DNA from 3 places in the Nocardioides sp. BE266 genome. Region 3 is predicted to be linked to each of the others. Evidence: riboswitches for the same ligand, from Rfam matches in the RefSeq annotation. Region 3 holds a riboswitch; each other region holds the start of a gene.

Region 1 (10,233 bases), on a different contig from region 3:
AACCCGGTCCTCGCCGCCGTCGGCCCCATGCAGTTCGAGGTCGTCGAGGACCGGATGACCAACGAGTTCAACTCGCCCATCCGCTTCTCCCGGCTCGACTACCAGGTCGCCCGCCGCACCGACGCCGCCGGCGCCGCCGCCCTCGCCGGCAAGCGCGGTGTCGAGGTCCTCCAGCGCAGCGACGGCACGCACCTCGCGCTGTTCGTCGACCAGTGGCGTGCCCAGGTCACCGCGCGCGACAACCCCGAGATCATGCTCGAGGCGCTGCCCGCCGGCGGCGCCTGACCACGCTGCCTCAGACGCTGGATCAGACGCTGGGTAACTCGGTGGCGCGCTCGGGCAGGTCGGGCCGCGTCGCGTAGTCGCTGGCCTGCGACACCCACCACGCCTCGACTGTCGTCAGCCCCGTCGGCGGGTCCAGCGTGCCCGCGCAGATCGACCACCGCTCCGGTGCGTCGTCGGCTCGCCAGAACAACGACGACCCGCACCGGCGGCAGGAGCCGTACGCCGCGCCGTCGACGGCGTACCAGGCCAGGTCGCCACCGGGGTCGGTGAGCGAGAGGTCGGCCAGCGCGGCGGACGTCGCCGCCATGTGGTGCCCGGTGAACCGGCGACACCGCTCGCAGTGGCAGTTGACCACCGGCCGCAGCGGCCCGGTGACGGCGTACGCCACGGCACCGCACAGGCAGCGGCCGCGAGCCGGAGGGGCATCTGACGACATGGCGCGATCCTGCTACGCCGGGGCCCGTATCGTCGACGACGTGAACACGCGCGTGGTCCCGGCCGTCGACCTCGGCCACCAGTACGCCGACGACCTCCCCGAGCTGGCCCTCCCCTGGCAGGCCGCCGAGGTGCCCGAGCCGCGCCCGCTCGTGCTCAACGACGCCCTCGCGAGCGACCTCGGCCTGGACCCCGACTGGCTGCGCACCGCCGACGGCGTCGGGCTGCTGACCGGCACCCGCGTCCCCGAGGGCGCGACCCCGGTGGCCCAGGCCTACGCCGGCCACCAGTTCGGCGGCTACTCGCCGCGCCTCGGAGACGGCCGCGCGCTGCTGCTCGGCGAGCTCGGCGACGGTGAAGGGCGCCTGCGCGACCTGCACCTCAAGGGCTCGGGCCGTACGCCGTTCTCCCGGGGCGGTGACGGCTACGCCGCCGTGGGCCCGATGCTGCGCGAGTACGTAATCAGCGAGGCGATGCACGCCCTCGGCATCCCCACGACCAGGTCGCTGGCTGTCGTCGCGACCGGCCGCGAGGTGCACCGCGAGGTCGTGCTGCCCGGCGCCGTCCTCGCGCGGGTCGCGAGCAGCCACCTGCGGGTCGGGACCTTCCAGTACGCCCGCGCCACCGACGACCTCGACCTGCTCCGCCGGCTCGCCGACCACGCCATCGCGCGGCACCATCCCGAGGCGGCCGACGCCGAGCAGCCCCACCTCGCCCTCTTCGAGGCCGTGGTGGCAGCCCAGGCGTCGCTGGTCGCCCAGTGGATGCTCGTCGGCTTCGTCCACGGCGTGATGAACACCGACAACATGACCATCTCGGGCGAGACCATCGACTACGGCCCGTGCGCCTTCATCGACGCCTTCGACCCGGCGACCGTCTTCAGCTCGATCGACACCGGCGGCCGCTACGCCTACGGCAACCAGCCGGTCGTCGCGGAGTGGAACCTCGCCCGCTTCGCCGAGGCGCTCCTCCCCCTCCTCGCCGACGAGCAGGACGACGCGGTGGCCCTCGCCGTGGCCTCGCTCGAGAAGTTCCGCGACCTCTACTCCGACGCGTGGAAGGCGGGCATGCACGCGAAGCTCGGCCTGCCCGAGGGCCTGGCCGACGCCGTCACCTCGGCGCTCGTGGCCGACCTCGTCACGCTCATGCGCGACAACCACGTCGACCACACGTCGTTCTTCCGCGGCCTCGGTGACGCGGCCCGCGGTGACGCCGCACCCGCGCGTGGGCTCGTGCTCGACCTGGCGGCGTACGACGCCTGGGCGGAGCGCTGGCTGGCGCTCTCCCCCGACGCGGCGGCGATGGACCGGGTCAACCCGGCCTACGTCCCTCGCAACCACCTCGTCGAGGAGGCGCTGGCGGCCGGCACCGACGGCGACCTCGCGCCGCTGAACCAGCTCCTCGACGTCCTCTCGCAGCCGTACGACGTCCGCCCGGGGCAGGAGCGCTTCGCCGAGCCCGCGCCGGAGTCCTTCGGCACCGGCTACCAGACCTTCTGCGGCACGTGAGCGACACCGACCTCGACGTCGCCGTCCGCGCGGCGCGTGCGGGAGCGGCCGTGCTGCAGCGGATGTACGGCTCCGAGCTCACCCGACAGGCCAAGTCGGCCACCGACTTCGCGACCGCCGCCGACGTCGAGGCCGAGCAGGCGATCCTCGACGTGATCCGTGCCGCCCGCCCCGACGACGCCTTCGTCGGCGAGGAGCTGGGCGAGGTGAGCGGTGCGCGGGACCGCACCTGGCTGGTCGATCCGCTGTGCGGCACCCTCAACTTCGCCGCCTTCACTCCCCTGTTCTCGGTCAACGTCGCCCTGGTCGTCGGCGGCTCGACGAGTGTCGCGGCGGTCGCCCACCCGCCGAGCGGCGAGGTCTACTGGGCCGACGACGGTGCCTTCGGCGTCCTGGGCCGTGAGCACGCTGCGCCCGCCAACCGACTGGTGAACATCAACGCCGACGGTCCGCTCGACCGCCCGTTCGTCGGTGCCCAGCTCGCCGCCGACCCCGATTTCCGGGCGACGTTCGCGCCGCGGGTGGAGTCCACCACGCTCGCACTCGCCTGGGTGGCGGCCGGGCGGCGACTGGCGTACGTCACCGACGGTCGCCTCGAGGGCAGCCTGCACTTCACGCCGGGCATCGCCCTGTGCGAGGCAGCGCCCGGCGTCGTGGTCAGCGACTTCGACGGAGCACCCGTCCACACCGGCCCCGGTCTCGTCGCCGCCGCGGATGCCGAGACCCACGCGACCCTCCTGCAGCTCGTCGCCCGGCACCGCCCGTAGACTCCCCGCGAGACGCAGACCGGGAAGTCGGTGCAAGCCCGACACGGTCCTCGCCACTGTGACTGGGGAGCTGCGCCCGACGACGCCACTGGACCGTCAGGTCCGGGAAGGCCGGGAACAGCGCTCGACCCAGGAGTCAGGAGACCGCCTGCGTCCCATGCACACCTGACGATTCCACGAGAGATGGAGCGCTGCACGAATGGACGCACCCCTGCCCACGGGCGACCGCCCGACCGTCACGGTCTGCCGCGGCTGCTGCTGCGGCACCACGAAGAAGCGACCCGGCGTCGACCACGCCGCCCGGCTCGACGCCCTGCGCACGATGCTCGGCGACCGCGCGACGCTGCGGGTCACCGACTGCCTCGGACCCTGCGAACGCTCCGACGTCGTCGTGGTCAGCCCGTCGCGGGAGGCCCGACGCTCGGGCGCCCGCCCCGTCTGGCTCGGCCGGCTCAACGGACGGCACGAAACCTCGGCGATCGCCGACTGGGTCGGTGCCGGAGGGCCGGGCGTCGCAGACCTCCCCGAGAGCCTGCGCCGGTCCCCGTTCCGTCCCACGCCGGATGCGGTGGTCCTGTGAGCCGCGCAGGCGCCTCCCCCGTCCCGGCCGGACGTCGCGGTGCCGGCCACATCCTGCTCGTCGGCTACGGGACGCACCCCGACTACGACCCGGCCTGGACCCGCCGGCTGCACGACGGGGCGTGACCGGTCAGGCCTCGAAGACGCACTCCCCGTCGATCCAGGTCGAGCGGACCCGCGCCGCGCCGATCTCGTCGGGCGTCACTAACGGGTCGGCGTCGAGCACGACGAGGTCGGCCACCGCGCCGACGGCGATCGTGCCGGCGTCGTCGCGGTGGTTCACCCAGGCCGAGCCGCTGGTGTAGGCCGCGAACGCCACCTCGATCGGGAGGCCCTGCTCGGGCAGGAACGGCTCGGTGCCCGCAACCCCCGTGTCGCCGTACGACGTCCGGTGCACGGCGGTGTGGATCGCAGCCAACGGGTCGGGAGTGCTCACCGGCCAGTCGCTGCCGGCGACCAGGCGTGTGCCGGCGGCGTGGAGGTCGCCGAACGGGTACTGCCGCCCCGCCCGCTCCGGCCCGAGGAACGGGATCGTCAGCTCGGTCATCTGGTCGTCGTTGCAGGCCCACAGCGCCTGGATGTTCGCGGCGACGCCGAGCCGCGCGAAGCGGGCGACGTCGTCGGGGTGCACCAGCTGCAGGTGCGCGACGTGGTGCCGCCGCGCGGGGTCGGTGCCCTCGAGCGCGTCGAGCGCCTCGCGCACGCCACGGTCGCCCAGCCCGTGGAAGTGCACCTGGAAGCTCTCCCCGTCCAGCCGGGAGACGTACGACGGCAGCCGGGCCGGGTCGACGAAGGAGATGCCCGAGTTGCCGGTCGCGTGCCCGCACCGGTCGAGGTAGGGCTCGACGAGCGCAGCCGTCCCGTTCTCGGCCACGCCGTCCTGCATGATCTTCACGGCCGTCGCGGCGAACCGGCCGCGGGAGAAGTCCCCGCGCTTGGCGACCAGGTCGGCCACCTGCTCGATCCCACGGTCACGCTCCCACCAGAGCGCACCGACCACGGTCGCGGTCAGGTCGCCGCTCGCAGCCGCCCGGGCATAGGTCGGCCCGGCGTCGCGCATGCCGGAGTAGGCACCGACGATCGCGTCCTGCCAGCTGGTGATCCCGAGGGAGTGGAGGTACCGCTGGCCCTCGAGGAAACCGGCGTACATCTGCGCGTCGTCGGCCTCCGGGAGCACGCCGGAGAGCAGGTCCATCGCACCCTCGTGGAGCATCCCGGACGGCGTCCCGTCGGCGTCGCGCTCGATGCGCCCGTGGGCGGGATCCGGAGTCGCCGCGGTGATGCCCGCGAGCGCCAGGGCGCGGCTGTTGGCCCACATGCCGTGGTGGTCGCGGTTGACCAGCGCGACCGGCCGGTCCGCCACCACCGCGTCGAGCTCGGCCGCGGTCGGCAGGCCGCCGGGGAAGGCCGCCATCGCCCAGCCGCCACCCTGGATCCAGTCCAGCTGCGGGTGCGCGGCGGCGTACTCCCTGATGTGCGCGAGGTAGGCCGCGGCGTCGACCGGGAGTCCGCTGAGGTCGCAGGCCAGCCGCTCGAGCCCGCCCTGGATGGGGTGCACGTGCGCGTCGGTGAAGCCGGGCAGCAGCAGCGCTCCCCCGACGTCCACGACCCCCGCCCCCGCCGGCGCGACGTCCTCGCCAACGGCCACCACCCGGCCGCCTGAGACGACGACGTCGCCGACCGCGCCGAGGTAGGAGTGCCCGTCGAAGACCGTCGCGTTGCGGAAGACCGTGCTCACGGCCGCCATCCTCCACCCCCCGACGCGTGCGGGGCAGCAGCCCGATACGTTCGTGAGCCATGTCGACCATCTCGGGTACGAACGAGGAACGCGGCCTCGCCCGCCTCGCCCAGCGCAGCGCAGCGTGGACCGAGAAGTGGTTCCCCGACGCCTACGTCTTCGCCCTCGCGGGCGTCGTGCTGGTGTCGGTGGCCGCGATGGTCAACGGCTCCAGCCCGGTGCTGGTGGCCGAGACCTTCGGCGGCGGCTTCTGGGACCTGGCCCAGTTCACGCTCCAGATGGCGATGGTCGTGCTCACGGGGTACGTCGTCGCGACCTCGCCGCCGGTCGCGAAGGTGATCGAGCGGATCGCGCTCTACCCGTCCAGCCCGCGCGGCGCGGTGGCCTTCGTCGCCCTGCTGTCGTGCCTCGTGTCGATGCTCAACTGGGGCCTCAGCCTCGTCTTCAGCGGCCTGCTCGCGCGCGCCATCGCACGCCGCCCCGACCTGCGCACCGACTACCGAGCGCTCGGTGCCGCGGCGTACCTCGGCCTCGGTGCCGTCTGGGCGCTCGGCCTCTCGTCGTCGGCCGCCCAGCTCCAGGCGACGCCCGCGTCGCTGCCGCCGGAGCTGCTCGAGATCACCGGCGTGCTCGACTTCGGCACGACGATCCTCACCTGGCAGTCGCTCGTCATGGCCGCGATCCTGATCGCGCTCAGCGTCGTCATCGCGTGGGCGTCGGCGCCGCAGGGCAAGGCGATCAGGACCGCCGAGGACATGGGCGTCGACCTCTCCGACGACGTCGCGCCGATGGCCGAGCGCACCCGTCCCGGCGAGTGGCTGGAGTACTCCCGCGTGCTGCCTGTCCTGGTCGGCCTGCTCACCCTCGGCTGGCTCGTCCAGCAGTTCGCGACCTTGCCGTTCCTCAGCGTGATCAGCAGCCTCAACGGCTACCTCATGGTCTTCCTGATCCTCGGCCTCGTCCTCCACGGCACCCCGCGCGGCTTCCTCAACGCGGTCGCCAAGGCCGTCCCGACCACCGCCGGCGTGCTCGTGCAGTTCCCGTTGTACGCCGCCATGGCCGCGGTCCTCACCCGTGCCGACGGTCGCGGTGGGGTGACCGTGTCGGAACACCTCGCCGACCTGTTCACCAGCATCGGTGGAGGCGGTGCGTTCGCCGTGGTGATCGCGCTCTACACCGCGCTCCTCGGCCTGCTCGTCCCCTCGGGCGGCGGCAAGTGGCTCGTCGAGGCGCCGTACGTCATGCAGTCGGCCACCGACGTCGGGATGAACCTCGGCTGGACCGTGCAGATCTACAACGCCGCCGAGGCACTGCCCAACCTGGTCAACCCGTTCTTCATGCTGCCGCTGCTCGCCGTGCTCGGGGTCCGCGCACGCGACCTCGTCGGATTCACGTTCCTGCAGTTCCTCTTCCACCTGCCGGTGGTGCTGCTGCTCCTCTGGCTCCTCGGCACGACCTTCGAGTTCGTGCCACCGGTCACCCCCTGACCGGGCTTCAGGTGCGGGGCTAGCGTGGAGAGGTGGACGACGCGCAGCTGAAGCGGGCGGCCGACGCGGCGATGCTGCCGATCGTCGCGTCGCTCGGCGCGGTGGGGGTGATCGGCGCCCACTGGCTCCCGGACCGGGAGGGCAACCCGGTCGTGTGGATCCAGGTGCAGAGCGAGGCAGGTCGGGTCGCGGTGCAGTCCTACAGCTGGGTGCTCCCGCAGGTGCAGGCGATGCTGATGCGGCTCAACCTCGCGCCCGAGCTGGTCCTCGCCCTGCGGCTCGAGGTCACCTCGGTCGAGGCGGAGGACCGGCTCTTCGACGAGTGAGTGGCCGGGCTACTTCCCGGCCGCCTCGATGGCCTCGTCGATCGCATCGTTGAAGCGCGCCAGCCCGCCGGCGAGGTCGGCGATCGCCCGGTCCCCCAGCGTGTTCACGATCGTGCGGAGCCCCTCGGCGCGCGCCTCGGACTCGATGCCGTACGCCGTCTCGCCCGCCGCGGTCGCGCGCACCAGCATCGCCGTCGCGCCGGGGTCGTGGTGGCGCTCGACCCACCCGTGGGCCTCGGCAGCGCTGACCTGGCGGTTGATCGTCGACTGCTCGAGCTGGAGCTGCTCGGCCAGCCCACGCATGGTGTGCGGGCCGTGCTCGATCACGAGCCACAGGATGCGGAACGCCGAGGCGTCGAGGTCGGTCACCGACGAGCCCGTCTCCCGCCGCCGTCCGAGCCGCATGAGCTCGTGGCGGAGGGCGGCCAGGGTCTCGTCGGTGACCGCGACCCCCTCAGACGGTGGCATCGGCAGTCTCGTCCAGATCGACGCCGATCGCGTCTGCGCGACGCCTGACCGCAGGCACGAACGCCGCGATCGCGACGCCGACGAACGCGGCGACCGCACCGACGACGAAGCACCAGCGGAAGGCCGACTCGCTCGGCACGGCGAAACCACCGAGGCTGGTCGTGCTGCTGGTGAGCAGCGTCGCCATCACGGCGGCGGCGAGCGTCGTACCAGCCGAGCGCATCAGGCCGTTGACGCCGACGGCGGACGCGGCCTCGTGGCCGGGCACCGAGTCGAGGATCAGCGTGGGCATCGCGGCGTAGCCGATGCCGACGCCGGCGGAGGCGACGCAGGAGGCGACGAGCAGCTGCCACGGGGCGTCCATCAGCACGAGCGCGACGAGGTAGCCCGCACCGAGCACGGCGGCGCCGATCATCAGCGTCTTCTTCGCGCCGATGCTGCGCATCAGCCCGCTGGAGACCGGAGCGAAGACCAGCATCATCAGGCCGGCGGGCGCCATCCAGAGGCCGGCGCCGAGGATCGACTGGCCGAGGCCGTAGCCGGTGGCCTCGGGCATCTGCAGCAGCTGCGGGACGACGATCGACTGGGCCATCATCCCGAACCCGATGGCGACGGCGGCCAGGTTGGTCATCAGCACGGCCGGCGAGGCGGTGGTGCGCAGGTCGACGAGCGGCTCGTCCTGGCGGAGCTCGAAGAAGCCCCACGCGACCAGGACGACGAGGCCGAGGACGATCGCGCCCCACGTGCGGCCGCTGTCCCAGCCCCAGGTGCTGCCCTTGGAGACGCCGACGAGGAATGCCGAGAGGCCGATGGTCAGGCCGATGGTGCCGGGCACGTCGAGGCGGCCGGGGTGGCCGTCGTGCACGTGGGGCACCGCGAACCACGTGAGGAGGGTGATCACGGCGGAGAGCCCGGCGGCGACCCAGAAGAGGGTGTGCCAGTCGCCCGAGTCGGCGATCCACGCGGCGAGCGGCAGGCCGATCGCACCGCCGACACCGAGGGTGGCGCTCATCGTCGCGACCCCGGTCGAGGCCATCTCCGGCGGCGCGAACTCGCGGATGAACGAGATGCCGACGGGGATGAAGCCCATCGCCATGCCCTGCAGGGCGCGGCCGGCGAGGACCGGGGCGAGCGAGTCGGAGAGCGCGCAGACGGCGGAGCCGATCATGAGCAGCGCCGCGCTAGCGGTGAGCACCCGCTGCTTGCCGACCATGTCGGCGATCCGGCCGGCGACCGGCATCGTCACGGCCGCGGCCAGCAGGGTGATCGTGATGACCCATGACGCGTTCGACGACGACGTCGACAGGAACTGCGGCAGCTCGGTCTGGATCGGGATCACCATGGTCTGGGTGAGGGCGGCGCTGAGGCCGCCGGCGCACAGGACGGCGATGGCCAGTCCGGGGTGCTGCGCAGGAGTCGTACGAGAGGTCATGTGTGCAACATACACAAGTTGCGCATGACAACCAATTCGCGCACCTCTCGCGATCAGCGCACCACGGCCACCGGGCACTCGGCGCGGTGCAGCACGACCTGGCTCACCGAGCCCAAGAGCAGTCCGCTGAAGAAGCCGAGCCCGCGCGAGCCGACCACCACGAGCGACGCACCGGCGGACGCGTCCACCAGCGCCTGGCCGGGCGCGACGGCCACGACCTCGTGCTCGAGGCGTACGTCGGGGTGGTCCTCACGCACGCCCGCGAGGCTCTCGGAGAGCAGCAGCTCCCGCTCCTCGCTGTCCACGCTGCGCGGCTCGCTCTTCCACACGTCGGTCGAGGGGGCGTGGACGCGCCACGCGTGGATCGCGACCACGGTCTCCCCCGTGTCCTCGGCGCGCCGGCAGGCGTAGTCGAGCGCGGCCGCGCTGGAGCGCGAGCCGTCGATGCCGACCACGATGCGCCGCGCCTCCTCGTCCCGCGCCTTCCGTACGACGACGACCGGGCACGTCGCGTGCCGGGCGAGGTGCTGGCTGACCGAGCCGAGCAGCGCCTCGCCCGTGCGGCCGTGGCCGTGGCTGCCGAGCACGACCACCGAGGACTCGTCCGCGGCCCGCAGCAGCTCCGCGACCGCCTGTCCCGTGTGGATCTCGGTGGTCACACCGGCCACGCCTGCGTCCGCGAGCGCCTTGGCCGCCTCGTGGACGATCACGTCGGTGTCGCGACCGTAGGGGGCCGCCGGCACGACGGTGCCTGCGATGGCTCCCAGGTGCGGCGGCAGCATCTCGTCGACCGCGACCACCCGCACCGCAGCACCGGTGCGGAGGGCCTCCGCGGCCGCCCAGTCGAGCGCGCGATCGGCGTCGGCCGATCCGTTGTAGGCCAGCAGGATGGGGAGTGTCGTCGTCATGCCTCCACGCTCGCGCGGGCGGCGCGCGCAGTGCAGGGGCCGAGGTCCCGGGGTCGGTGGGCGAAGGTCCCGCTCAGTCCACCCTCAGTCGACCTTGAGCTCGCCGAGCTCGTTCCAGCCGTCCTGGTCGACGGCGGTGCTGACGATGTCGGGGGTGCGGGCGAGGTACTGCGGCAGCTCGGCCTGGGCGGCCTTGAAGTGGTCCGAGCCGACGTGGGCGGCGCCGGCGTCGCCGTCGCGGAACGCCTCCACGAGGACGTACTCGTTCGGATCGTCGAGGCTGCGCGACCAGTCGAACCA
Region 2 (10,233 bases), on a different contig from region 3:
CCCAGGTCGACGTACTGGCCTCGCCGACCGCTCCCACCACGGCGTTCAGGCTGGGGGAGAAGCTCGACGACCCGATGGCGATGTACCTCAACGACCTCGCGACCATCCCGGCCAACCTCGCCGGCGTGCCCGGCATCTCGGTGCCCAACGGCCTCGCCGACGAGGACGGCCTGCCGAGCGGCCTCCAGCTGCTCGCGCCCGCTCTCGCCGACGACCGCGTCTACCGGGTCGGCGCCGCGGTCGAGGCGCTGCACACCGCAGCCTGGGGCGGCCCGCTGCTCGACAAGGCCGCCGGCCTGGAAGGAGTCTCGTCGTGACCTCCACCGACACCGCGCTCATGCCCTTCGACGAGGTGCTGGCGGCGTACGACCCGGCGCTGGGCCTCGAGGTCCACGTCGAGCTCAACACCGCGTCGAAGATGTTCTGCGGCTGCCCGGCCGTGTTCGGCGGCGAGCCCAACGCCGGCACCTGCCCGACCTGCCTCGGCCTGCCCGGCGCGATGCCGGTGGTCAACGGCAAGGCCGTCGAGTCGGCCATCCGGATCGGCCTCGCGCTCAACTGCGACATCGCCGAGTGGTGCCGGTTCGCCCGGAAGAACTACTTCTACCCGGACATGCCGAAGAACTTCCAGACCTCGCAGTACGACGAGCCGATCTGCTTCGACGGCTACATGGACGTCGACGTCGACGGTGAGACCTTCCGCGTCGAGATCGAGCGCGCCCACATGGAGGAGGACACCGGCAAGTCGCTGCACGTCGGTGGCGCCACCGGCCGCATCCACGGCGCCGACTACTCGCTGGTCGACTACAACCGCGCCGGCATCCCGCTCATCGAGATCGTGACCCGCCCGATCCTCGGCGCAGGGGAGAAGGCGCCCGAGGTCGCCAAGGCCTACGTCTCGCAGCTGCGCGAGCTCATCGTGGCGCTCGGCGTCTCCGAGGCCCGGATGGACCAGGGCAACCTGCGCGCCGACGTGAACCTCTCGCTCTCGCCCAAGGGCAGCGGCGTGCTCGGCACCCGTACGGAGACCAAGAACGTCAACTCGTTCCGCTCCGTCGAGCGGGCCGTTCGCTTCGAGATGCAGCGCCACGCCGCGATCCTGAGCAGCGGCGGCTCGATCCTGCAGGAGACCCGCCACTGGCACGAGGACACCGGCATCACGACCAGCGGTCGCGAGAAGTCCGATGCCGAGGACTACCGCTACTTCCCCGAGCCCGACCTCGTCCCCGTGGCGCCGAGCCGCGCGTGGGTCGACGAGCTGCGCGGCACGCTGCCGGAGAACCCGACGGTCCAGCGCGCCCGGCTGCAGGCGGAGTGGGGCTTCAGTGACATGGAGATGCGCGACACCCTCGGCGCCGGCGCGCTCGGCCTGGTGATCGAGACGATCGCCGAGGGTGCCGCCCCGCAGGCCGCCCGCAAGTGGTGGCTCGGTGAGCTCGCCCGCCGCAGCAACGAGGACGGCGTCGACCTGGTCGACCTGCCCATCACTCCCGCAGACGTGGCGCGGATCCAGGCGCTGGTCGACGACAAGACCGTCAACGACAAGCTGGCCCGCCAGGTGTTCGAGGGCGTCCTCGCGGGCGAGGGCACCCCGGACGAGGTCGTCGCCGCGCGCGGACTGGCCGTGGTCTCCGACGACGGCGCCCTCGGTGCTGCCGTCGACAACGCGATCGCCGCCAACCCCGACGTCGCCGACAAGATCCGCGACGGCAAGGTCGCCGCGGCCGGTGCGCTCATCGGAGCGGTGATGAAGGAGATGCGCGGCCAGGCCGACGCCGGTCGGGTGCGCGAGCTGATCCTGGAGAAGCTGTCCTGATCCTTCCTGGGGGCCCCCTACTTTGGTCTGATTCGGCCGCCGATCGCCCGGTCTAGACAACTTGTTAGGGTCGTTGCGAGTCACATTGGTCACATCACCAACCAACGCTCGCAGCACGGGGGACTGGGCGGCACCTGCCGTCGTGGGGTCCTCGGCGAGCGGGAAGGAAGTCATGCACCATCGCATTCGACCCATCCGATCGGCCGCGGTCGCACTCTCGACCGTGGCGCTCGGAGCCGGCGTACTCGCTGCGCCTCCGGCGTCCGCCGAGCCGACGCCCGCCCTCCGCGCGGCGAAGGCCGCGGGAGGCACCGACAGCACGCCGTCGACGATCGCAGCGGAATGGATCGCCGGTGAGCTCAGCAACGGCCTCATCGTCGGCAAGTCCGGACCGGACTTCGGCCTCACCATCGACACCGGGATGGCGCTCTCGACCGTCACCAGCCAGGGCGGCACCGTGACCGCCATCAACAACTCCCTCGAGCCGCGCATCGCCGAGTACGTCGGTGACGGCACGAAGGAGTCCTACGCCGGTCCGCTGGCCAAGGCTGCGACGTTCGCCCGCACGGCGAAGAAGAACCCGATCAGCTACGGCGGGATCAACCTAATCGCCCGCCTCGAGGAGCGGACGGCCAACGTGCCGGCCGACCCGGCTGCCGAGCCGCAGGCCGCGGCGATCGCCGGCCGGATCTTCGACAAGTCCGAGTCGGGCAACAACGCCAACGTGGTCGGTCAGTCCTACGCCGTCCGCGCACTGACGCTCTCCGGCTCGACCGAGGCCGGCGCCGCCCGCGACTTCCTGCTCAAGCAGCAGTGCGCCTCGGGCTACTTCCGCGCAGGCTTCGACAAGGCCGACGTGCCGAGCCAGTCGTGCACGGAGGGCGTCGCCGGCAGCGAGGCCGACCCGGACGCCACCGCCCTCGCGGTGATCAACCTCATCGAGTCGGGCGACAAGAGCCCGGCGGTGGTGGGGGCGCTGGCCAAGGCCGGCACCTGGCTCGCCGACCGGCAGCGCGGGAGCGGCGCGATCCGTGCCGCGGCGCCGATCAGCCAGATCAACACCAACTCGACGGCCATCGGTGGCTACGCGCTGGGCCTGCTGAAGAACCGCGACGCCGCCCTCAAGGCCGCGCTCTGGGTGCGCAAGAACCAGCCGGTCGACAAGTACAAGTGCCGCACGGCGCTGACCAGGGACACCGGTGCGGTGGCCTACCGCAAGGACCGCGTCAAGGCGTCCAACGTCACCGGCATTCCCGCCGAGGCGCGTGACGAGTGGCGTCGTGCGACGGCCCAGGCGATCCTCGGCCTGCAGTTCGCCCCGGCGAGCAAGGACAAGCTCAAGATCGTCTCGGTGCGCAAGCAGGCTCGCGCCGGCGAGCGGGTCCAGTTCCGCGTGTACGGCCTGGCTCCGAGCGAGAGCGCCTGCATGCAGGTCAAGGGTGACTTCCTGCGCGTGAAGGGCAAGAAGTCCGGCGACAAGATCGTCCGCAAGCTCCAGCTCCCCGCCGGCAACCAGCGGCGCGTCGGGCTCGTGAAGACCTCGGACGACGAGGCACGTACGTCGCTCCGGGTCCGCAACTGACCCACCAGCACCACCTGATGCACCCTGCTTCGGCCCGGCGTCCCGAGACGCCGGGCCGAAGTGCGTCCCGGAGCGCGCCGGGGTTACGCTTCGCACGCCGCACCCGCCCGGGTCGGCACCACACACGCCCGAGCTGGGGAAAGCCGGTCCGACACCGGCGCTGACCCGCAACCGTGGGCACGGGAGCGATCCCGTGCGAGCCGGAACACCCGCCTCGACGCGTCTTGATCACCATCGCTGTCGAGGAATGCAGCGGGTAGACGGTCCCGACCGGCGCCCTCGCTGTCGCAGCGAGGGAAGGGACCATGAAGCTCCTCTCCGGACTGGCCGCCGTCGCGCTGGCCGCCACCACTCTCACGCAGCCGGCATACGCCGCGCCGCTCCCGACCAGCCCGACCGCCGACCGCGCGGTCCAGGCCGGCGCCACCTGGCTGAGCGGCCAGCTCACCAACGGCCTGGTCTTCAACGACCAGTTCGGCGGCTTCAACGACTACGGCCTCTCCGCCGACTTCGCCTTCGCGCTGAAGGCCGTGGGCAAGGACGCCACCGCGTCGAGCATCGTCGACGCCATCGAGCCGGTCTCTGACTCGTGGGCGACCGGTGGCACCTTCGCGCCCAACCGTGTGTACGCCGGCAGCCTCGCCAAGCTGGTCAGCGTGGCGCAGGCGACGGGCAAGGACGCCACTGACTTCAACGGCACCGACCAGGTGACGCGCCTGGAGGACCTGGTCTCCTCCTCCGCGCCGCTGGTCGGCCGCCTCGAGGACGCGGGCGTCGACACCAACGACCCCTTCGACTCCGACTTCGTCAACGTGATCGGCCAGTCGTTCGCCGCGCGGGCGCTGACCACCGCGGCCTCAACGCGCGCCGCCGATGCGACGACCTTCCTGCTCGACCAGCAGTGCGACGCCGGGTTCTTCCGCGCCCAGCTCAACGGCGACAAGGCCGACACGCAGCAGGGCTGCACGAGCGCCGACACCGGCAGCGTCGACACGACCGCACTCGCCGTCATCAACATCCTGGACACCCCCGGCGCCTCCCGGACCGCGCGCGGCGCGGCCGCGCTCGCCGCGGACTGGCTGAAGGGCCAGCAGGCCGCCGATGGCTCGTTCAGCGCGGGTGCGTCCGAGGGCTACAACGCCAACACGACCGGCCTCGCCGGCTGGGCCCTGTCCCGCGCGGGTGAGTCGGCAGCGGCGGCGAAGGCGGCCACCTGGCTGCGAGCGGTGCAGATCGCCGACCTTGCCGCGTGCGCGACGAAGCTCGCGGCCGACAACGGTGGCGTGGCCTACAAGCCGAGCATCCTCGCCGCCGCCCGCACCAGCGGCATCGCCGCGGCCGCGCGCGACCAGTACCGCCGGGCCACTGCCCAGGCGCTCCCGGCCCTGGCCAGTGCTCCGGCCGCGAACGGCACGCTCGGACTCTCCGCCCCGGCCTCCGCGGTCGAGCGGAGCACCGTCACGGTCAACGTCACCGGCCTCGGCCAGGGCGAGGCGGCCTGCGTCACCCTTGGCTCCGTGGCAAAGCCCGTCACCGGCACCGGCAGCACCGTGCCGGTGTCCTTCGACCTGCCGGCCGGTGTCGGCGCGCGTACCTTCACGCTCACCACCCTGTCCGGTGCGTCGTCTGCCACCACCGCGGCCACGGCCACCCCGCCGACCGTCGGCAAGCTCGCCGCGGCCAGGGTGGAGAAGGTCACGAGGAACCGCTTCACCCTCTCGGTCGCGTGCGAGTCGAACGTCGCCTGCGCGGGAACGCTCAAGGTCCGCTCGGCCGGCAAGGTCAAGCTCGCCAACGGCAAGAAGCGCGAGCTGCTGCTGGCCAAGAAGGCCTACACCGTGACGCCCGGTACGACCGCCGACGTCACGCTGAAGCTCACCAAGGCCGCCCGTTCGGCCTTGGGCACGATGCGCCTGCGCGTCGTCGCCGTCCAGCGGACGTCGGGCGCCGAGCCGGCCAGCACGAAGTTCTGGCTGAAGCGCGCGTGATCTCGACCCAGGCTCGCGCACACCGGATGCTGCGCCCCCTCACCCTCCTGGCCGCTGGTCTGGTGGGCGGGGGAGCGACTCTGTCCCTCTCGCTGGGGCTCGCACCGACGGCCTACGTCGCGTCTGCGGGTGCGGCTACCTGCACCTCGTCGGGAGGTGTCAGCGTCGTCGTCGACTACCGCGAGCTCGGCGGGAGCACCGTGACGACGTGCGCGCCGGATGGTGGCGGCAAGAGCGCGGCGGCGGTCTTCGCCTCGGTGGGCGTCAGGATCAGCTACGCCACCCGCCAGCCGGGCTTCGTGTGCCGCGTCAACGACGTACCTGCCAACGACCCGTGCGTGAACGCCTCGCCCGCCAACGCCTACTGGGGCCTCTGGTGGTCCGATGGCTCGTCGGGCTCGTGGACCTACGCGTCCTCCGGCGTGGGCGGCCAGACCGTCCCCGCCGGAGGTTCGGTGGGCTGGGCGTGGCAGCAGGACCGTGGCGGCTCTCCCGCCGCACCGTCCGTCGCCCCACCGGTCGCGCCGGCCTCGCCGAGCCCGACGTCCTCGCCCACGTCGTCGCCCACCTCGTCCCCGACCTCGTCGCCGACGAACCCGGGCTCGGGCTCGGGTGGGTCCGGAGGGTCCGGCGGCACGGGTGGCGGCAAGGGCGGCGGCAGCTCGCCGACCTCGTCACCGAGCCCGTCGACCTCGCCCTCCGGGACGCCCAGCAGCACCCCCTCCGAGTCGCCCCTGGCCAGTGAGTCTCCCAGCGACTCACCGTCCAGCAAGCCCTCGAAGAAGCCCACCAAGGGCAGTGAGTCTCCCAGCGACTCAGCGTCCAGCGACCCCTCGGACGAGCCGTCCGTTGCCCTTGAGTCTCCCAGCGACTCAACGCCCAGTGCGTCCTCCGAGGCAGGCGGGCCGGAGGCCGACGAGCCGACCCGTATCCCGGCGGCGGTCACCTGGGGCATCGTCGGACTGGTCGCCCTCGCCGGGGTGGCGAGCGCGGTGGTGGCGCGCCGGCGACGGGGATCCTCGGCGCCGTGACCGGATCGGCGTCGTCCGTGTGGGGACTGCCGCGTGACCTGCACCCGATCGCCTGGTGGACCTGGGCGATCGGGCTGGCCACGGCAGCCTCGCTGACCACCAACCCGCTGCTGCTGCTCCTGATCATGGGCTCCGCGACGGTGGTGGTCATGGCACGACGCTCGGGCCACCCGTTCGGTCGCTCGTTCCGGCTCTACGCCCTGCTCGCGGCGGTCACGATCGTCGCCCGGGTCGTCTTCCGCATCCTCTTCGGCGGCCAAGCGGTCGGCCACGTGCTGCTCGACCTCCCGGAGGTCCCGCTGCCGGACTGGGCGGCCGGGATCCGGCTGCTCGGCCCCGTCACCAGCGAGGCGCTCCTCGCCGGGTTGTACGACGGCCTCCGGCTCGCCGCGATCATCCTCTGCGTCGGGGCGGCCAACTCGCTCGCCAACCCCAAGCGGCTGCTCGCCTCGGTCCCGCCCGCGCTCTACGAGATCGGCACCGCGATGGTCGTCGCCGTGACGATCTTCCCGCAGCTCGCCGACAGCGCCCGCCGGGTGCGGGCCGCGCAGGCCCTCCGCGGGGGTACGACGACCGGCGTGGGCCGGCTCCGGCGCTTCCTCGTGCCCGTCCTCGAGGACGCCCTCGAGCGGTCGCTCGCCCTGGCGGCCGGCATGGACACCCGCGGCTACGGACGTTCCGGTGGCGCCACCCTGCGCGAGCGATGGACCACCGGGTCGCTGCTGCTACTCGCCCTCACCGGCATCTGCGTCGGCACCTACGCCTGGCTCGACCCGACCGCGCCGCGTCTCCTCGCGATGCCGATGCTCGGGGCGGGTGTCGTCGCGGCAGTCGTCGGCCTGAGCAGCGCAGGCCGACGGGTCCAGCGCACCCGCTACCGCCCCGACTCGTGGCGCACCCCCGAGCTCGTCACCGTCGGCGTCGGGCTCGCGGTCGCCGTCCTCGGCTGGTGGTTCGGTCGCAGCCAGGTGGCCGTCGCCTACCCGGCCGTCGACGTGACGCCGTACCTCTCCCCGCTCGCCCTCGCCGTCGGTCTGCTCGGCCTCGTCCCGGGCGTGGCGACGCCGGTGCCGTCGACGGCGCTGGTCCGTGAGGTGGCCGCATGATCGAGCTGCGCGGGATCGGGTTTCGCTACGACCGGCACGAGGTGCTGCGCGACGTCGACCTGACCCTCGAGGAGGGCGAGCTGGTGCTCGTCTCCGGGCGGACGGGCGTCGGCAAGTCCACGCTGCTGGGCGTGGTCACCGGTCTGGTGCCGCGCTTCACCGGCGGCGAGCTCACCGGCGACGTGCTGCTCGACGGCACCAGCATCGTCGAGCAGCCGCCGCGGGAGCGCGCCCACCTCGTCGGCTACGTCGGCCAGGACCCGCTGGCGGGATTCGTGACCGACACGGTCGAGGAGGAGCTCGCCTACGGCATGGAGCAGCTCGGCATCGCGCCCGAGACGATGCGCCGCCGCGTCGAGGAGACGCTCGACCTGCTCGGCATCGCCGACCTGAGGGCGCGCGACCTGCGCACCCTGTCCGGTGGGCAGCAGCAGCGAGTGGCGATCGGCGCGGTCCTCACCACGCACCCGCGGGTGCTGGTGCTCGACGAGCCGACCTCGGCGCTCGACCCGACCGCCGCCGAGGACGTTCTCGCCACGATCACCCGCCTGGTCCACGACCTCGGCCTCACGGTCCTGCTGGCCGAGCACCGGCTCGAGCGCGTGGTGCCCTTCGCCGACCGGATCTGCCTGGTCACCGGCGACGGCGGCATCCGCGTCGACCGTCCCGCGGTCGTGCTGGCCGACTCGCCGGTGGCCCCGCCGCTCGTCGAGCTCGGCCGCCTCGCCGGCTGGGAGCCGCTGCCGCTCACCGTGCGCGACGCGCGTCGGCACGCCAGGTCGCTCCCCGCCCTGACCGCGCCGGAGCAGATCGCCACTGACCCGGGGGACGCCGTCCTCGAGGGCCGCGGCCTCACCGTCGTCCACGGCGCGACCGTCGCGGTGCGCGAGGTCGACCTGACCCTGCGCGCGGGCGCCGTGACCGTGCTGATGGGCCGCAACGGCTCGGGCAAGTCCAGCCTGATCTGGGCCCTCCAGGGGTCCGGGAAGCGTCGCGGCGGCACGCTGAACATCGCCGGCGACGATCCGGCATCCCTGTCCGCGGCCCAGCGTCGTACGCACGTCGGGCTCGTGCCGCAGACCGCTGCCGACCTGCTCTACCTCGAGACCGTCGCCGAGGAGTGCGCCGCGGCCGACAGCGGCGCCGACGTCGCCCCGGGCACCTGCCGCGGCCTGCTCGACCGACTGGCTCCCGGGATCGGCGCCGACGGCCACCCGCGCGACCTGTCCGAGGGTCAGCGGCTCGCGCTCGCGCTGGCGATCGTGCTGACCGCGCGACCGCCGGTGGTGCTGCTCGACGAGCCGACCCGCGGCCTCGACTACGCCGGCAAGGCCGAGCTGGCCCGGATCGTCGCCGACCTCGCGTCGGACGGTCGGGCAGTGCTGCTGGCGACCCACGACGTCGAGTTCGCCGCCCACGTCGCCGACGAGGTCGTGGTGATGGCCGAGGGCGAGGTCGTCTCCCGCGGCACGCCGCGCCGCGTGCTCGCCGAGTCGCCGTCGTTCGCGCCGCAGGTCACCAAGGTCCTCGGACCGCCCTGGCTCGTCGTCGAGGAAGTCGCGGCCGCGCTGGTCGGGGCCGAGCGATGAGCCGCCCGGTCGCCCTCCCGATCGGCCCCCGCACCGCCGTCGTACTCACTCTGGCGTCCGCCGCCGGGCTGATGATGCTGTGCTGGCCGTTGCTGCTCGACGCCCAGCCCGGGCAGCGCGTCGAGCCGCCCTTCATGTTCCTCGCGCTCCTGCCGCTCGTGATGGTGGTCGTGCTCGCCGAGATGGGGGAGGGCGGCATGGACTCGCGCGTCCTCGCCGTCCTGGGCGTGCTCTCGGCGATCAACGCGGTGCTGCGCGGGCTCGGCGCCGGTACGGCCGGCATCGAGCTGGTCTTCTTCCTGCTGGTGCTGGGCGGTCGCGTGTTCGGCGCGGGCTTCGGCTTCGCCCTGGGCTGTACGTCGCTCTTCGCCTCGGCGCTGCTCACGGCGGGTGTGGGCCCGTGGTTGCCGTTCCAGATGATCTGCTCGGCCTGGGTCGGGATGGGTGCCGGGCTGCTCCCGCGCCGCGTCGGTGGCCGGGCCGAGATCGCGATGCTCGCCGCCTACGCGGTGGTGGCGTCGTACCTCTACGGGCTCCTGATGAACCTCAGCTCGTGGCCGTTCACGCTCGGCATCGTGGTGCCCGGGCACGAGGGGTCGCTGGCCTACGTCGCCGGCGCGCCGGTGCTGGAGAACGCCCACCGCTTCCTCGTCTACTCGCTGCTCACCTCCACCGGCGGCTGGGACACCGGGCGGGCGATCACCACGGCCGTGGCGGTCGTGGTCCTCGGCCCGGCGATCCTGACCACGCTGCGCCGCGCCGCCCGCCGCGCCGTCGTACGACCCGGTACGACGGTCCCGGCGGCCTCGACGGCACGATCCGCCACCTGACCGCCGACGACACGTCACCCGGAGGTCGCCCTCCGGCCAGCCCGGCCGACGAACCTCAGGGGACGTGGAGACCTCTCGGCGGGTGCTGCTCAAGGGTGGCCTGGTCGCCGCCGGCGTGACGTTCCTTCCCGGCATGACCGGGCCGCCCCTCGACTTCCGGCCCAGCGCGGCTGCCGGGACACCGCGCGAGAACCCCTTCGCGCTGGGGGTCGCGAGCGGCGATCCGTCGCCCGACGGCTTCGTGCTCTGGACGCGGCTGGCGCAGCTCCCGCTCGCCGACGACGGCCAGGG
Region 3 (10,233 bases):
ATGGACGTCGTCCTCGAGGTCGACGATCGGCCGACTCCTGTGGCGCGATGGGTCGACGCTATGCGTCGATTGAATTCGATCGACGATCCTCTCGCCCGCCGCGTTCTGGCTCTCCATCGAGATTGCGGATCTGGCGGTGGCACGTGCGATGGAGGCTTTGAAAGTGAGCCGATCTCTCGCAGAGTTGGTTGGGGTTGCGAGACCACGTCGGCGATCGCTGACCACTTCGGAGTCGACTACCCGGTGGCACAGCCCGAATCCGACTGAACGCTCCGCCCGCCGCTGATCAGGCGTGGTGTCCGGCCTTCGGCGAGCAGACAGAACGCGATGCGGATGGTTCAGCCGCGGAAACGGGCTCGGACCTGATCCGCCTGTTCCGCGGTCAGCGCCCAGCGGGCGTATGGCATGTTCTGCCAGCCCTGATCGCGGAGCCACTGTCGAATTGCTCTATCGCTGACGCCCAATTCGGCGGAGAGCTGTTTCGGTGTGATCGGCTCGGTCATCTGGTGAACCTAGGCGCCCAACGCAAGCATGTGAAGACGGATGCGCGCCCTGACCGGCCCGAATCCGCCGCCTTCGGGCCACCGAAAAGGGTCCGCCAGCGCGCGGGCGAGGCGACTCCGTTCGAAGCGGCGGCCCGGATAGCGTCCGGAGGTGGCCAGCTCCCGACGATCCAGCAGTCGTCGACGGAGCGTGCCCCCGCGCCGGAGGCGCACCACGCAGCCGCGACCGTTGCCGACAGCCGGGCGCGGCGAGCCGGTGTGGGTGCTGGATGTGCCGTACGGGACCCAGGTCGACGGCGCGAGTTGGCACCCGGCAGTGAAGACCCATCTATACGTCGGCAGAAGACTTCCCGAGCACCTGAAGCCGTACGCACCAGGGCCCCACACGCTCGGGCGGTTCATCGAGAACTCCCTCAACCCCGGCGATCCGGCGCCGAACCCCGAGCCTACGGATGCGCTCGAGCCCAGACGGATCCAGTTCGAAGCAGCAGATGCGATCGCGGCACGCGCGGAGGCGGGTGGGCGGCTGTTCCTGCTCGCTGACGAGCCCGGGGTGGGCAAGACGATCTCCGCGGTCCTGGGCGCGAACGCGGTCGGTGACATTCGAGGCGCGCAAAGAGTGCTGGTCGTCGCGGACCGGCCGCGATCACGATCGGCCACTGGTGCCGCACGATCACGGCGCTGGGCGACGGCGGCCTGGAGTGGGTCGTCATCACGTGGGACCGGCTGGAGAAGGTCAAGGACCACGCCTGGGACGTGATCATCGCCGACGAAGCCCACGCCCTGCGTCGTACGACGACGAAGCGGTGGAAGCTGTGGGCGCGGATCTCCGGGCACGGGAAGCCGCACGACACGGCGCCGTTCGTCATCGCGACCACCGCGACGCCGGGGCACACGCCGCTCGAGCTGCCGTACCTCGCGCCGGCCTATGCGCAGGTCCTCGGCGAGTCGATAAAGGAGTGGACGAGCGCCACGAAGCCCGGCGAGCTGTACGCCGACGCGCTCGAGCGCCACGGCGTCGGGGTGGAGCGGGGACGGTACGGCGCGGCGTGGACCACCGATCCCGCCCGGCGAGCTGCGGACCTCAAGCTCGTGCGCGGCTGGCTCGACGAGGAGCGGCCGCCGGCGATGCTGCACCGCGCGGCCCCGTGGGGAGCGGTGCCGATCTCCGGGATGCCGGTGGCGCTGTCGCCGGCGGAGCGGACGGCGTACGAAGCGGAGTGGGGCGAGTTCTGCCGGGAGATGGACATCGCCCGGCGCGGTCGCAACGTCGCGAAGGGGCGGGCCGCGCTCCTGCGCTTCCGGCAGAAGGCCGGGCTCATTCGCGTCGACTCGACGGTCGCCTGGATCGCCCAGCAGGTCGAGGCGGAGCGACAGGTGGCGTGCTCGGTCGAGTTCGTCGCCACGGCCGCGGACCCGATCGCCGACCGGCTGCGCGACTCCGGCATCGAGGTCGCCACGATCTACGGCCGCGATCGGTTCGACCCGGAGGCCGAGCGGCTCAAGTTCCAGACCGGGCAGGCGAAGGTCTGCGTCTTCACCACCGTCGCCTCGATCAGCCTGCACGCCGGCGAGACCCTCGCCGACGGACGCACCGCGAGCACCGAGCCGCGGGTCGGTGTCTTCCACCAGGCCCGCTTCTCCGGCATCGCCGGGCGTCAGGTCACCGGCCGCACGCACCGCGACCACCAGGTCTCGCCGTGGCACATCGCCTATGCCGAGGGCACCGTCGAGGAGCAGGTCGGCAAGGTGATGGTCGAGCGGATCGCCGCGGCCTCCGACACCGTGGGCAGCGACACCTCCGGCCTCACCGACCTCGCCGAGCTGCTGGGTGCAGACTGGCTGCCGGTGACGACCCTGACCGAGGACGGCACCTGACCACAGCCGCCAAAAAGGTGGACCAGTAGCGACAGCAGGACCCTGAGCCCCCACACTGGTGCACAGGCACGCACGCACCCGTGGAGGACACATGTCGAGCTCCGAGTACTTCCCGCACGAGGACGCCACGTCCGCGCCGGGCTTCGCGCCGGACGCATCGGCCGAGAGCCCCCGCGCCGTACCGACTCCCGCTGCCCAGGCAGACGCGTCCGCGGCACGCACGCTCGAGCTCGCTGCGATGACGGCCGACCAGCTCGTCGCCGACGCGCGGGCGGAGGCCGAGTCGCTGGTGAACGAGGCGCGGGCGTCGGCCGACGAGGCCGCGCAGGCCAGCCGCACCGAGTCGGACCGGGTCGCGGCGGAGCTGGCCAACGCCAGGTCGGAGCATGCTGCCGGCCTCGAGAGCGAACGTACGACGGCCCTGTCGGGGCTCGCCGACGAGAAGGCCGCCCTCGAGGCCGAGGTCGCGTCGCTCCGGCAGATGGCGACCGAGCAGCGCGACCAGATGCGACGACTCCTCACCGAGCAGCTCGCCTCCATCGACGAGACGCACCTCGAGCCGCAGGAGCGCCCCGCCGAGTGAGCGAGGCCGGCCTCAGGCCGGAGCGATGTTCTGGTTGTGCCGGAACAGGTTGCCGGGGTCGTACTTCGTCTTGGCCTGCTGGAGCCGCTCGTAGTTCCCCTTGTAGTTCACGCGGATCCGCTCCTGGTCGTCGTCGGCCATGAAGTTGATGTAGCCGCCCTCGTCGGAGTGGGGCGCGATCGCGGCGTAGTAGTCGCGCACCCACGCGGTGTTCTGCTCGTCGTCCGCTGCGTCCGGCCACATGCCCGCGATGACGGTCGCGAAGCTGGCGTCGCGGTAGGCGAAGGCCGTCGCGTCCGACTCGACCCGTTGGCAGGCGCCGTTGATCGGGTAGATGTGCATCGTCGACGTCATCGCCGGCACCTTCGCCCCGTGCTCGACGTGTGCGTCGATCGCCTCGTCGGTCAGCTCCGTGGCGAAGCTGGCCTTCCAGTAGTGCCTCAGGCCCGCCGGCAGGAGGTCGTCGAAGGCCATGTTGAGCGCCGGGTAGGGCATCGGGCCGACCATCTCGGCCACCGTCGGCGCCAGGTCACGGAGGGGCTTGAGCACCTGCTCGCCCTTGTCCAGGTCGCCCGCCCAGCACGCCACGAACAGCGCGAGCGTCGTGCCGTGCCGCTCCTCCGGGATGAACGGCAGGGGCGGCGCGATCTGGTAGGCCGGGAAGCCGCCGAACTGCTCCGGCGCGTCCGCGATGAACTCTCGGTAGAAGCGGAAGAGGTCGCCGGCCCGATCGAGCTCGAAGAACATCGGCCCTCCGTAGATGTCCTTCACCGGACTCAACCGGAACTCGAAGGAGGTCACCACCCCGAAGTTCCCGCCGCCGCCGCGGATCGCCCAGAACAGGTCCGCGTCGTCCTTCTCGCTCGCGAGGTGGAAGGTGCCGTCGGCCGTGACCACGTCGGCCGCGAGCAGGTTGTCCAGCGACAACCCGAGGCCGCGCGAGAGGTAGCCGATGCCGCCACCGAGGGTGAGTCCGCCGACGCCCGTGGTCGAGATGATGCCGCCCGTCACGGCAAGCCCAAAGGGGTACGTCGCCGCGTTCAGGTCGCCCCAGGTCGCGCCGCCGCCGACCCGGGCCGTGCGGGTCGTCGGGTCGACGCGCACGCCGCGCATCGCCGACAGGTCGACGACCACGGCCCCGTCCGCCGTACCGAAGCCGGGGACGCTGTGGGCGCCTCCGCGGACGGCGACCGTCAGGCCGTTGTCGGCCGCGAAGCGTACGGCGCCCATGACGTCGCCGGCGTTGGCCGCCTGTACGACGACAGCCGGCCGCTTGTCGATCATGCCGTTGCGCACTGCCCGAGCGGCGTCGTAGTCGGGGTCGGACGGTCCGGTGACCGTTCCCCTGGTCTGGGAGCGCAGCGTCTCCACGTCGATGCTCATTGATGACCCTCCTCGGGCTCGGACGGTGTCGGTCCGGGCGACAGGGGGCGTCGAGGAGCAGGTGCTGGGCGGGGCGTCACGAGCGCCGCGGTACGCGGCATTGGGTGGGGCCGACGTTAGTCCCGGGCGTCGGGCGCTCCCAGTTCCCAAAGAGGTCAATTGTCTGCGCCGTCGAGGCCCTCGGTTTGAGTGCGCGGGCGATCTTCGCAATGGTGGAGGGGACACATTCGCCATACGGGAGGAGAGCCATGCTTGCTCTCACCGAGAACGTGACCGAGATCGTCAACAAGCTCGCGGAGGAAGTGCCGGAGATGTCCGGCGTCCGCATCGCGACCGAGCCCGACGGGCAGTCGCTGTCCGTCAGTCCCGCCGACCACGCGGCCGCCGGCGACGAGGTGATCGAGCAGGACGGTGCGACCGTCTGGGTCGACGCCAACGCTGCCGAGGTCCTCGACGGCATGGTGCTGGACGGGGGCGTGGACGAGGACGGCAACATCCAGTTCGCGCTGGGTCAGCAGGCCTGACGTACTGCTCCAGGAGCCCCGGATCCCGTTGTGGGTCCGGGGCTCCTTGGTTTCGACACGCTCGCTTCGCTCGCTGCTCAACCGGCGAGGTGGCGGAGAGGTCGCGGAGGTGGCTGGCGGTAACGTCGCCACGTGCCCGAACCGTCCTTCGAGGTGCGGCTGGTGCAGGCCGACGACGTCGCGGCCCTGCACGCGCTGGTCGTGGCCAACCGTGAGCACCTGGCTCCGTGGGAGCCGCTTCGAGACGAGTCGTTCTTCACGCTCGAGCACCAGGCGGGTGTCGTCGCGGGGCAGGTCGAGCGCCACGCGCTCGGCCAGGAGCACCCCTTCGTGATCACGCTCGACGGCCACCTCGTCGGCCGGATGACCCTCTCCAACGTCGCCCGCGGTCCTTTCCAGAGCGCCAACCTCGGCTACTGGATCGACGCCGGCCACCAGGGTCGCGGACTCGCGACCCGGGCGCTCGAGCGCGTGGTCGAGGTGGCGCGCGACGACCTCGGCCTCCACCGGATCGAGGCCGGCACGCTGGTCCACAACGTCGGCTCGCAGACCGTGCTGCGCCGCTGCGGGTTCGAGGAGTACGGCATGGCGCCGGCGTACCTCAAGCTCGCTGGCCGCTGGCAGGACCACCTGCTGTTCCAGCGCATCCTCCACGAGTGAGGGGTGCGCGGGCTCCTTGGTTTCGACACGCTCGCTGGCGCTCGCTGCTCAACCGGCGGAGTGAGGGGTCAGGTGCGGGGGCGGTTGGACTTGTAGAGCCAGGACTCGGCGCCCTCCCGCGCTAGCGCCCAGCCGACGAGGATGACGGCTGCCTGCTTCAGGCTGGCCTTCTCGACCTGGTCGGCGATGTCGGCCAAGGTTCCCTTCAGCACGAGCTCGTCGGGCTGGGTGGCGCGGTGGACCACGACGGCGGGGCAGTCGGCGCCGTACTCACTCACCAGTGACTCCGCGAGCTCGCGGGTCCTCGTGATCGCGAGATGGAGGACCAGCGTCGCCCTCGTGGCGGCGAAGGCCGCGAGCGATTCCGTCGATGGCATCGCGGTGGATCGGGCCTGCGTGCGCGTCAGTACGACGGACTGCGCGACGAGCGGGACGGTGAGCTCCCGGCCGACGGCGGCGGCAGCGGCGGCGTACGCCGGGACTCCCGGGCACACGTCCCACGGGACGCCGGCGGCGTCGAGTCGTGCGGTCTGCTCGGCAAGGGCGGAGTAGAGCGACGGGTCGCCGGAGGTGAGGCGGACGACCTCGAGTCCGTCGGCCGATGCGTCGACCATCACCGCGGTGATCTGGTCGAGGTCGAGCTTCTGGGTGTCGACCTGGCGGGCGTCGGGGCAGTGGGAGAGGACCTCTGCGTCGAGGTAGGTCCCCGGGTAGAGCACGACGTCGGCGGCCGCGAGCAACGTTGCGGCGCGCAGGGTGATCAGGTCGGCCGCGCCCGGGCCGGCGCCGACGAAGTGGACGGTCACTCCGACTCCACGAAGCGCGGCGTCCAGACCTGGCCGGCGGTGGTCACCGTGGTCGAGGAGGCACCGACGATCAGCAGGCACTTCATGTCGATCGTGTCGGCCTCGAGCTCGGCGAGCGTCGTGACGGTCAGCGACTCCTCGGCCCGCCCGACATCGCGGCCGACCACGACGACCGTGTCAGGGCTGCGATGCTCGAGGAAGAGCTTCTGCAGGTCGGCGACGTGGCTGGTGCGGCTGCGCGAGGCGGGGTTGTAGACCGCGAGCACCAGATCGGCCTCGGCGATCGCGCGCAGGCGCTTCTCGATCACCGACCATGGCTTGAGCCGGTCGCTCAGCGACACGACCGCGAAGTCCGCGCCGACCGGAGCGCCGGCCTTGGCGGCGACGGCCTGGACGGCGCTGACGCCGGGCAGCACCTCGATGGGTACGTCGGGGTGGTCGGCCGCGGCCTCGAACACCGCACTCGCCATCCCGAAGACTCCGGCATCTCCGCCGGACACGACGGCCACCTTCTCGCCCTGCGCGGCCAGCTCCAGCGCGAGGCGGGCGCGGTCGACCTCGACGGTGTTGCCGGACGCGTGGCGGGTGAGGCCTTCACGCTGGGGGACGCGGGCGACGTACGGCCCGTAGCCGATGACGTGGTCGACGTCGGCGAGTGCCTCGGAGGCTTCGGGGGTGAGCCACTTGTCTGGACCCGGGCCGAGGCCGATGACTCGCAGTGGGTGGATGGGTCTCGATGCGCCCGCTCGTTCCTCGCGGGCTACTCGACCAACGAGAGAATCGCGGCGGCCTTGCGGGTCGGACGCGACGCTGTCGCCGGGGACGACGATCAACGAGAAGTAGGGGACCGTGGCTGGGTCCACGTCGACGACCGGCATCCAGCGCTCGGCGGGCATGGAGGCGCGCTCGACGTAGAGCGCGTGCTCGAGGCGACCCGCCTGGCGGAGGGCGTCGACGACGCCGGGGAAGCGGCGGCCGAGCTTCATGATGATCGCGCCGTCGGTGTCGGCGAGGCGGCGGGCGAGCTCGGGGACCGGGAGGGTGCCGGGGAGCACGGTGAGCACGTCGGTCTGGCGCACGAGCGGCGAGGCGAGGACGGCGGTGGCGGCGGCGAAGGCGGGCACGCCCGGGACGACCTGGGTCTCGAAGCGGTCGGCCAGCCGGTCGTGGAGGTACATGAACGACCCGAAGAACAGCGGGTCGCCCTCGGCCAGCACCACGACCATCCGGCCTTCGGAGAGATGAAGAGCCAGGCGCGAGGCGCAGGACTCGTAGAACTCCGCCATCGCGCCGGCGTACCCGCCCGGGTGCGCGGTCTCGCCGGTGGTGACGGGGTAGCGGAGCTCTTCCTCGATCGCCGTCGGCGGGATGAGCGAGGCGGCGATCGTGCGGGCGTTCGAGGTCTTGCCGACGCCGGCGTGGAAGGCGATCACGTCGGCCGACTCGATGAGGCGCGCGGCCTTGAGGGTGATCAGCTCGGGGTCGCCGGGGCCGAGCCCGACGCCGTACAGCCGGCCGGTCACTCCCGCTCCTGGGCGAGCGCGTTGAGCGCGGAGGCGGTCATCGCCGAGCCGCCGCGGCGGCCGCGGACGGTGAGGTACGGGATGTCGAGGTCGACCTCTTCGAGCGCCTGCTTGGACTCGGCGGCACCGATGAAGCCGACCGGGCAGCCGACGATCGCGGCCGGTCGGGGGGCGCCGTCGAGCAGCATCTCGAGCAGGTGGAAGAGCGCGGTCGGAGCGTTGCCGATCGCGACGACCGAGCCCTCGAGCCGGTCCTCGAGGAGCGAGAACGCTGCCGCCGACCGGGTCGTGCCCATCAGCATCGCGAGGTCGGGCGTGCGCGGGTCGTGCAGCGCACAGAGCACCTCGTTGTCCCGCGGGAGCCGCTTGCGGGTGACGCCGCTGGCGACCATGTGGGCGTCGGTGATGATCGGTGCGCCGGCCTCGAGCGCCCCTCGCGCCGCGCTGACGAGGCGCGGGTGGATGACGAGGTCGTCGGTGAGGTCGACCTGCCCGGTGCCGTGGACCATGCGCACGGCCACGCGCTCGGCGTCGGCTGGCAGGTGGTCGAAGCGGGCCTCGCGACGGATGGTCGCGAACGACTCGTCGTAGATCGCGGCGCCGTCGGCGACGTAGTCGAAGCGTCGGGTCGGACGGGACAGCAGGCTCATCACGGCTCCTCGGGGTTCTCGCCCCTGGTCGGCAGGTACGCCGCGCGGACAGTGTCTGGCTTGTTTCCAGTCTGGAAACTGACAGTGGCGGAACCGCCCCGGACTCGCACCGGGTTCCTGCGTCGCGTGACGGGGGCAGCCTAGGGCACGCGTCAGTCCGGGATCGACGCCGTGAGACGGAAGCCGGACCACAGCCGACCGCCGACCCCGTCGAGGACCTCGTCCGCGAGATCGACGAGCGCGTCCGGATCGCCTGCGACTGCGGCGTGCAGCCCGTCGTGGAGACGCGAGGCGTACGTCGTACCGCGGGCGGCGTCGAGCGCCTCCACCTCGCGGACCAGCCACTTGCCCGTGCCTGACCACCAGCCTCCGCAGGCGAGCAGGAGCTCGGCTGTACCTCGCCACACGTCGATCGCAACGGCATCGACGACACCCGCCGAACCTCCGCCGGCGAGGTCGTCGAGCTGGTCGGTCAGCGAGTAGCGCTGGAAGGTCAGCTCCTCCGCGCTGAGGGGGTCGGGGCCGGCGGCCACCGCCGCTGCGCACTCCGCCCGGAGCGCGGTGCCGCCGTCGCCGGGCACGAGCGGGACGCCGGTCGACACCAGGCGCGCCATCGTCGGTCGTCGACGTGCCCGGTCCTTGGCGACGAAGTGACGGATCGACGACTCGGTGTGCACGAACAGCTCCACCGGCCAGCCTTCGTGCACGAGCGACTCGCGATAGGTCTCGGTCTCGTCGAGCAGGACGGTGATGTCGAGGTCGGACGTCTCCGTCGCGTTGCCGAGCACCACGGACCCGCCCAGCCACGCCTGCCGCGCTTCGGGGAAACGCTCGGCGATCAGCGAGCGGGCGGCGGTCTCGGCGTCGGGTCGGGTCACGGGGCCAGTCTCCATCGGGCGGTACGGTGCGGACGCCATGGACCCCGTCGACCGCACCGTCAAGCGGTTGGAGCGAGCCCAGCTCCTCCGCAGTGCGGTGCCCCTCATCGCAGCCGGCCTCGGCGTGGCCGGGCTCTATGCCTACCTCGCCGCGTCCAGCGGGCTCGGTGCGTTCTGGATCGGGCCGCCGCTCGCGCTCGCTGGCAGTGCCCTCGCGACGATCGGCTACCGCGGCCGGCTGCGCGAGATCCGCAGCCCGTCGCCGTCGACCGGACGGCACTATCCGTGGCTGTTCCTCGGGTGGGTCTGCGTCGTTGCCGGTGCGCTGGTCCCGCCCTACGCGCTCGCCTGAGGGTCGGCGGTTCCTGGGACGGCGCAGCGGGCGGGCCGCTAGCGTCGGCGCTCGATCACAGGGGGACGGATGGACGGACCGCTCAAGCGGACGATTGCGATGCTGCTTGCAGGCGGCGCCGCGCTCTTCGCCGTGGGGCTCGCGGTGCTGCTTCGGGAGTGGCTCGAGTCGGGCACCTACACGGTGGATTTCATGAGCGACGGGACGCCTCCTCCCGAGGTCGATGACTACCAGGTGGGCCTACCTGTCGTGTTCGTCCTCGGATGTGTCATGGCTCTGGGTGGCGTGATGTCGGCGCTGACGGGTGCCGTGGCGGCGGGCGTGTGGCTCGGGAGCCAGCGCCGGGACGACCAGGGCTGAGGGGTTTCGAGGCTCGCTTCGCTCGCACCTCAACCAGCGGTGGTCGCTCGCGCCTCGGCGACTACTCGACCACCTGCAGGAGTGACTTCCACGGGGTGACGACGAGGTGCTCGGCGAGGCCGTCGAGGAAGCC

Evidence for each region. Region 3 has a riboswitch for cobalamin ahead of J2X46_RS04470 (precorrin-8X methylmutase). Riboswitches for the same ligand answer to the same signal wherever they lie in the genome.
Region 1: another riboswitch for cobalamin. It lies ahead of J2X46_RS21990 ((2Fe-2S) ferredoxin domain-containing protein); the one in region 3 lies ahead of J2X46_RS04470 (precorrin-8X methylmutase).
Region 2: another riboswitch for cobalamin. It lies ahead of J2X46_RS21765 (hypothetical protein); the one in region 3 lies ahead of J2X46_RS04470 (precorrin-8X methylmutase).

What each region holds. Positions count from the first base shown of each region.
Region 1 covers NZ_JAURTI010000010.1:32,750-42,982, forward strand. The annotation lists gene J2X46_RS21970 (peptide chain release factor 3) at 1-285, shown strand, start outside; gene J2X46_RS21975 (GFA family protein) at 308-721, opposite strand; gene J2X46_RS21980 (protein adenylyltransferase SelO family protein) at 762-2,228, shown strand; gene J2X46_RS21985 (inositol monophosphatase family protein) at 2,225-2,995, shown strand; cobalamin riboswitch at 3,014-3,142, shown strand; gene J2X46_RS21990 ((2Fe-2S) ferredoxin domain-containing protein) at 3,195-3,575, shown strand; gene J2X46_RS21995 (hypothetical protein) at 3,572-3,700, shown strand; gene J2X46_RS22000 (amidohydrolase) at 3,705-5,312, opposite strand; gene J2X46_RS22005 (TIGR00366 family protein) at 5,372-6,799, shown strand; gene J2X46_RS22010 (hypothetical protein) at 6,832-7,125, shown strand; gene J2X46_RS22015 (MarR family transcriptional regulator) at 7,135-7,593, opposite strand; gene J2X46_RS22020 (MFS transporter) at 7,580-9,025, opposite strand; gene J2X46_RS22025 (universal stress protein) at 9,079-9,933, opposite strand; gene J2X46_RS22030 (putative quinol monooxygenase) at 10,018-10,233, opposite strand, start outside.
Region 2 covers NZ_JAURTI010000009.1:132,768-143,000, forward strand. The annotation lists gene gatA (Asp-tRNA(Asn)/Glu-tRNA(Gln) amidotransferase subunit GatA) at 1-317, shown strand, start outside; gene gatB (Asp-tRNA(Asn)/Glu-tRNA(Gln) amidotransferase subunit GatB) at 338-1,816, shown strand; gene J2X46_RS21760 (terpene cyclase/mutase family protein) at 2,040-3,398, shown strand; cobalamin riboswitch at 3,491-3,630, shown strand; gene J2X46_RS21765 (hypothetical protein) at 3,704-5,386, shown strand; gene J2X46_RS21770 (hypothetical protein) at 5,413-6,417, shown strand; gene J2X46_RS21775 (energy-coupling factor transporter transmembrane component T) at 6,414-7,523, shown strand; gene J2X46_RS21780 (ATP-binding cassette domain-containing protein) at 7,520-9,112, shown strand; gene J2X46_RS21785 (ECF transporter S component) at 9,109-9,942, shown strand; gene J2X46_RS21790 (alkaline phosphatase D family protein) at 10,007-10,233, shown strand, end outside.
Region 3 covers NZ_JAURTI010000002.1:28,065-38,297, forward strand. The annotation lists gene J2X46_RS04425 (hypothetical protein) at 1-267, shown strand, start outside; gene J2X46_RS04430 (hypothetical protein) at 339-503, opposite strand; gene J2X46_RS04435 (hypothetical protein) at 1,260-2,381, shown strand; gene J2X46_RS04440 (hypothetical protein) at 2,473-2,964, shown strand; gene J2X46_RS04445 (FAD-binding oxidoreductase) at 2,977-4,347, opposite strand; gene J2X46_RS04450 (Fe-S cluster assembly protein HesB) at 4,596-4,871, shown strand; gene J2X46_RS04455 (GNAT family protein) at 5,004-5,531, shown strand; gene J2X46_RS04460 (SAM-dependent methyltransferase) at 5,600-6,337, opposite strand; gene J2X46_RS04465 (precorrin-2 C(20)-methyltransferase) at 6,334-7,860, opposite strand; gene J2X46_RS04470 (precorrin-8X methylmutase) at 7,857-8,510, opposite strand; cobalamin riboswitch at 8,539-8,669, opposite strand; gene J2X46_RS04475 (nucleotidyltransferase domain-containing protein) at 8,663-9,388, opposite strand; gene J2X46_RS04480 (hypothetical protein) at 9,426-9,740, shown strand; gene J2X46_RS04485 (hypothetical protein) at 9,810-10,100, shown strand; gene J2X46_RS04490 (nitrite reductase) at 10,162-10,233, opposite strand, start outside.